2 regions of the Kosakonia sp. MUSA4 genome follow, and region 1 is predicted to be linked to the other one. Evidence: predicted binding sites of a transcription regulator. Region 1 holds the regulator's gene; the other holds the start of a gene.
What was found. Region 1 encodes Fur, which represses iron uptake genes when iron is present. Its sites were predicted from a motif close to ATAATAATGAGAACNACTATCAA; they were not measured.

Region 1 (3,465 bases):
TTCGCCGTCATGACGAGATATTTGCCGCGATCAATGCGGTCACTGACGCGCAGGTCACTACGCGCCAGCAAGCGGCTTCGCTAATGCGCGAGCATGTAAAAGAAGAAGGCGTGATCCAGTTTCTGCTGAAGTCGTTTGTTGACGGTGTATGGCGTTTCAATGTGCCGGTGTTGTGGGTGCAATATCCGCATATTGTCGGCTGGGAAACCATTCCCGCATGGCCTCATCCGGCACTGTTTGTCTGCGGCGGCAACTCCCCTTACGTTACGGAGCAGTACCGGAGCGCTTTGCTTGAACAGTTCCCGCAGGCGCGCGCGCATGTGATTGCTGGTGCCGGTCACTGGGTGCATGCGGAAAAACCTGAAGCGGTGATGCGGGCAATTAATCGTTATCTCGCTGAAAAGTCAAACTGATTAAAAAGGCGGCGACCAGTCGCCAGAACGCGTCCGCCCGTTGGCGCGCCCGTTATGCTGATGTATGATGGCGCGCTATTCAGCCCGGGCGGCAGCCCGATTGCTTGTCTTTCCCGTAGTATGCTTAAACATGGCTAAAGAACAAACGGACCGTACAACCCTGGATCTGTTCGCGAATGAGCGTCGCCCGGGACGGCCGAAGACGAATCCGCTCTCGCGTGATGAACAGTTACGCATCAACAAACGCAATCAATTAAAACGCGATAAAGTTCGTGGGCTTAAACGCGTCGAGCTAAAACTGAACGTGGAAGCCGTTGATGCGTTAAACGAACTTGCCGATGCGCGTGACATGAGCCGCAGCGAACTTATCGAAGAGATGCTGCTGGCACAGCTGAGCGCATTGCGCGGAAAGTAATTACTCCGAATCACCTCTCTTATTTTCACGTTTTCATGTGTCATACAGTGCACTCCGCGGCGATAGCTGTTTTCGCGCGCTTCTCTGTTCTGCTATGATTGCCCTTATCTGTGGGCAAAGCGCCACCATCATATTCATTAGGTTTCAAGAGGTTATTTTACTCATGGCAATTACAGGTATTTTCTTCGGCAGCGACACCGGCAACACCGAAAATATTGCGAAAATGATTCAGAGTCAGCTTGGTAAGGACGTTGCCGACGTACATGACATTGCCAAGAGCAGCAAAGAAGATATCGAAGGATATGACATTCTGCTGCTCGGCATTCCGACCTGGTATTATGGCGAAGCGCAGTGCGACTGGGATGATTTCTTCCCGACGCTGGAAGACATTGATTTTAATGGTAAGTTAGTTGCGCTGTTTGGCTGCGGCGATCAGGAAGACTATGCAGAATATTTCTGTGATGCGCTGGGTACGATCCGCGATATTATTGAGCCGCGCGGCGCGACTATCGTGGGCCATTGGCCGACTGCAGGCTACCATTTCGAAGCCTCTAAAGGGCTGGTGGATGATGGCCATTTCGTTGGTCTGGCGATTGACGAAGATCGTCAGCCAGAAATGACCGCAGAACGTGTACAAAAATGGGTTAAGCAAGTTCGCGAAGAGTTACATCTTGATGACATCATCAACGCCTGATTTTACGGCGTAATCTGTGGGTTACGTGGTATTAATAGGTAAAAGCAATGGAAATAATTGCTACAAATTTTTAACTTTTTTCTCCATCGCTGTACAATAAGCCCTGCTAAAGTGGTGTTATGAAGCACAGGAGTTGCTGGTGACACCACGTTTTAAAAGCTTACTTTACTTGAGGACTTGCAGTTTTCATTTAGCCATGGCAGTTCTATAATGAGACGCATTATCCCAGGTGCATTCCTTCTAACTTCCATTGAGGAAGTGAATCGTATAGCAACAGGACAGATTCCGCATGACTGACAACAATACCGCATTAAAGAAGGCTGGCCTGAAAGTCACGCTTCCTCGGTTAAAAATCCTGGAAGTGCTTCAGGAACCGGATAACCATCATGTCAGTGCGGAAGATTTATATAAACGACTGATCGACATGGGCGAAGAGATCGGGCTGGCGACAGTATATCGTGTACTGAACCAGTTTGATGACGCCGGCATTGTGACCCGTCATAACTTCGAAGGCGGGAAATCCGTTTTTGAACTGACTCAGCAGCATCACCACGATCACCTGATTTGCCTCGACTGCGGCAAAGTGATCGAATTCAGTGATGATTCCATCGAAGCGCGTCAGCGTGAAATCGCCGCCAAACACGGCATTCGCCTGACGAACCACAGTCTTTACCTGTACGGCCACTGCGCCGAGGGTGACTGCCGCGAAGATGAACACGCGCACGATGCGAAATAATCCCTTTTCATACTCAAGCCAGCCTTCAGGTTGGCTTTTTTTTTGCCCTTCAAAAACAAAAATGCCCGGCAGGTTTGCGCTGCCGGGCAGGTTACTTCAGCAATAATTACGCTTTCACGCTATCCACACGGCTGAAACGTTTGCCGTCCGGGCTGGCGGTGCGGATCTGCACTTCCCCGCTCACCTGCGGACGCGCTTTATCATCGTAGCGCAGCCAGTTTTTACCGCCGTCCGTAGAATATTCCACGACCATTCCCGGGAAGCTGGTATTGGCTTCCAGCTTGCCGCCGACCACGCGCGCGCCCGGTACAGGCAGGCGGTAGTTAATGCCTGCTTTGTCCAGTTTTGCCAGTTCACGATGGCCTAACAGATTTGCAAAGCGGGTCCAGTCTTTATCCAGCGCTTTTACATCGACCAGATGAGTTTCACCGCCTTTGTACTCGCGACCGGCCTGATAATCCTGTTCCCAACCGGCGCGGTGCCAGGCACGCTCTGCGACCGCAATCATGCGTGGATAAATCATGTACTCCATCTGGTTGTCGGTACGTACCACTTCACTCCACAACTGAGCAGAAAGACCATAGGCTCCAGGCCATAGTTTGTCCGATTTCGCGTTGAATGGATTGCCGTCGCGATCCAGTGAGGTTTCAGCATTTTGCGGCATGTTGTCCGGCGCAAAGCTGAAGATCTTGCGCTCATCGCTAAAGCGCGTGCCCCAGTAGTAGCCGCTTTCCGCCGGATGGACTTCGTTCGGGAAGTCGAGGTAAACATAGTCCGGGTTCGAGACAATGACGCGGAACCCTTTGTTTGCCCAGTCATTTACCGAATCGAAACCGCCCCAGTAGAGCGTATCCCAGAAGTTAACATTGACGTGATCGGTGGCAAACTCGGCGGCATTTTTAGCATCTTTCAGGCCATCCTGCCACGCCTGCATGGTGCCGATACCGTGCGCTTTCACCAGCTTGCTGACCTCAATACCAAAGTAGCTGGAAAGATGCTCAACATCTGCAACCTTACCCTCTTTGACCATAGACTGGCAGACCTGAGATTTAGCCCATGGTTTGTCCTGCTTGCTCTGATCGATGATGCCTTTGCCCGCTTCCGGTTTTTTCTGGTCGGTATAACCCGTTCCCAGATAGATGTTTTTCGCTTCGTCACCGCCAAAATGCCAGGTATTCAGCGACACACCCGCTTCTTTGTGCATTTG
Region 2 (3,465 bases), 2.4 Mb from region 1:
CCGGATGGGAGAGAGTAACGAATCTGTCGGGCAATGACGCCCGCTCGCGTTATTTTTTTGCCGCATTGCGACACTCCTAAGACTGCCCTGATTCTGGTAACCATAACTTTATTGAGGTCTTTTACCATGAATCAGACGCTGCTTTCTTCTTTTGGCACGCCTTTCGAACGTATTGAACATGCTCTCGCCGCGCTGCGCGAAGGCCGTGGTGTGATGGTGCTCGACGACGAGGACCGTGAAAATGAAGGCGATATGATTTTCGCCGCAGAAACCATGACCGTTGAGCAGATGGCGCTGACTATTCGCCACGGCAGCGGCATTGTTTGCCTGTGCCTGACCGACGAGCGCCGTAAACAGCTCGATCTGCCGATGATGGTCGAGAACAATACCAGTGCTTACGGCACCGGTTTTACCGTGACCATCGAAGCGGCGCATGGCGTGACAACCGGTGTTTCGGCGGCTGACCGTCTTACCACCGTTCGCGCGGCGATTGCCGATGGCGCGAAACCTTCCGATCTGAACCGTCCTGGCCACGTTTTCCCGCTGCGCGCGCAGCCGGGCGGCGTATTGACCCGTGGCGGCCATACTGAAGCAACGATCGATTTAGTGACGCTGGCTGGTTTTAAACCGGCGGGCGTGCTGTGTGAATTAACCAATGATGATGGCTCAATGGCGCGCGCGCCGGAGTGCATCGAATTTGCTAAGCGGCACAATATGGCTGTTGTGACCATTGAAGATCTGGTGGCCTACCGCCAGGAACATGAGCGCAAAGCCAGCTAACTTGCGTTAGTGATAAAAAATCCGCGGCCGAAAGCTGCGGATTTTTTTTGCCTGTCCTGCGTCAATATTTGTCGCGTTTATAATATTCACACATTGAAATTCCACGGAGCTACTTATAAAGTGGTACCTGCTCTACGGGCATGAAAAACAGGTTTAAAAACTTATAAGTCATTAAGTTAACGCTATTTTGTCATTGGTTTGTTAACCAATGTTTGCTGGAAATAAGGGAGGCAATATGTTTATCTCATGGTACTGGCTTCTGGCGATTGTCATCGTCGTTTTCGGCTATGTCCACGTACTTAAACGTCATTGCAAAGCCTGCCGCCACGATCGCGAAGCGATCTATAAAGCGTATCAACGGGTGCTCGAAGAGTTGAAGAAAACTCGCCGCGTTGGGCAGGGCGAATAAGACGCGCCAGCCCTCAGCAAGAGCACCCCGATTCTCAGCCGCTAAATCCCATCGCCTGCAACGCCACCAGGCTTAAGCCCATCACCGACATACCGCACAGCACGCCGTAGCTGGGATTGTTGTTGGGATCGATCTCTTTCGCCAGCGGCATCAGTTCATCCACCGACAATGCCACCATGATCCCGGCGACGGTTGCCATAATGGCGGCCATTACCACTGGCGAGACCAGACTGCCGAGGATCAACCACGCCAGGACGCCGCCGAGGATCTCCGCCAGCCCTGAGATCCCCGCCCAGAATACCGCGCTGCGTTTTGAACCGGTCGCCGCGTAAACCGGCCCGGCAACCGCAAGTCCTTCAGGAATATTGTGCAATGCGACTGCAAAGGCGATACCGAGCCCTAATTCCAGGTCGTTGCTGGCGGTGACATAGGTGGCGATGCCTTCCGGGAAGTTGTGGAGACTGATACCCAGCGTCAGCAAAATGGCGGTACGGCGCAGACCGCGCGGGAAGGTTCTCTGTGTACCCTGCATTAAATCCTGCGGATGTGCATGGGGTAACATGCGATCCAGCGCGAAATACCCCAACAGACCCACGACAAACATGCCATAACCGAGCATCGGTGACATATTTTCCGTCGCCAGTGCAGCGGGCAACATCTCCATTAACGAAATCAATAACATGATTCCGGCAGCAAAGCCGAGTGAGAACGCCAGTACGCGGTTTGATGGTTTCTGGCCTATTACGCCAAGAATCGCGCCGATAAAGGTCGCAGCGCCAGCCAGGATGGTCAGAATCAACGGTACTGACATGAATCACTCCTTTATGATAATCATTCTCATTAATGTAAGAGTTTGTTACCTGAAAAGCGAGGCCGGAGCCTTATCTTTACTTGATGCTTACATTCAAAATTACTGAAGATCTTCATCATGGTTATCTGAGTTCTTCGCACCATGAAAAGGCGTAATGTGTCGTTATCAAATTGACACACTCAGTAAGGATATCACCATGTCTGCACCTCGTATGCCAGCACTGTTCCTGGGCCATGGTAGCCCAATGAATGTTCTGGAAGATAACGTTTATACCCGCGCCTGGGGAATGTTAGGCGAGACGCTGCCGCGCCCGAAAGCGATTGTGGTGGTGTCCGCCCACTGGTTTACCCGCGGTACTGGCGTTACCGCGATGGAAGCGCCGAAAACTATTCATGATTTCGGTGGTTTCCCACAGGCGTTGTACGATACCCATTATCCGGCACCGGGATCGCCGGAACTGGCTCAGCACCTGGTTGATTTACTGGCGCCGGTGCCCGTTGTGCTTGATAAGGAAGCCTGGGGTTTTGACCACGGCTCCTGGGGCGTGCTGATTAAAATGTACCCGAATGCCGACATCCCAATGGTGCAGCTCAGTATCGACAGCACGAAACCCGCGGCATGGCATTTTGAGATGGGCCGCAAGCTGGCGGCGCTGCGTGATGAGGGCATTATGCTGGTGGCGAGTGGCAACGTGGTGCATAACCTGCGTACCGCGCGCTGGCATGGCGAAAATACGCCGTATCCGTGGGCCACATCATTCAACGATTATGTGAAAGCGAACCTCACGTGGCAGGGGCCGGTTGAGCAGCATCCGCTGGTAAATTACCTCGATCATGAAGGCGGATCGTTGTCTAACCCAACGCCGGATCACTACCTGCCGCTGCTGTACGTGCTGGGCGCATGGAACGGTACCGAGGCCATTACTATCCCGGTGGACGGTATTGAGATGGGTTCGCTGAGTATGCTTTCGGTTCAGGTGGGTTAAAATAAAGGGTGGCTCTGGCAGCCACCCTTTTCATTCTCCTGGATGTGGAGAAATTCGAGGAAGATCGCAAAAAATCACAACTGAAATACGGTTTTTTTGAAAATAAAAAGACCTGTGCTGCAAAAATAAAACGCTGTGCTGAATTTACTCTTTTTTGTGAACATTATCGTCGCAAGAATCCCGCCGAGTGACTACTCTCAAAGAGTCTAATGTCTCAGACAATCCCATAAAAATTATCTGGTGTTGTACCTCGAACCCTTGTTCGTGGTCGCTCTTATTTACCTAAAAAGCAGTAAACCTCTGGAGACACGGAAATATGAATTCAGCGAAAACCTTACTAAAAGTCTGTATTAGTTCCGCTCTGCTGTTTATCTCTCACGCCTCTTTAGCCCAAACTTTTCGTGCCGCCGATGTTCACCCTGCGGATTACCCCAATGTTGTTGCGGTAAAACATATGGGGGAAAAACTCAGTGCAGCTAC

Region 2: the regulator Fur is predicted to act here: its motif matches at 2,014-2,036, upstream of zupT (zinc transporter ZupT).

Annotation. Positions count from the first base shown of each region.
Region 1 covers NZ_CP025697.1:1,442,567-1,446,031, reverse strand. Annotated here, with positions in the region: gene ybfF (esterase) at 1-413, shown strand, start outside; gene ybfE (LexA regulated protein) at 544-828, shown strand; gene fldA (flavodoxin FldA) at 992-1,522, shown strand; gene fur (ferric iron uptake transcriptional regulator) at 1,812-2,258, shown strand; gene C0557_RS06870 (beta-N-acetylhexosaminidase) at 2,365-3,465, opposite strand, start outside.
Region 2 covers NZ_CP025697.1:4,759,225-4,762,689, reverse strand. Annotated here, with positions in the region: FMN riboswitch at 1-20, shown strand, start outside; gene ribB (3,4-dihydroxy-2-butanone-4-phosphate synthase) at 127-780, shown strand; gene C0557_RS22575 (hypothetical protein) at 1,016-1,189, shown strand; gene zupT (zinc transporter ZupT) at 1,224-2,000, opposite strand; gene ygiD (4,5-DOPA dioxygenase extradiol) at 2,197-2,985, shown strand; gene C0557_RS22560 (hypothetical protein) at 2,994-3,176, shown strand; gene C0557_RS22555 (TRAP transporter substrate-binding protein) at 3,302-3,465, shown strand, end outside.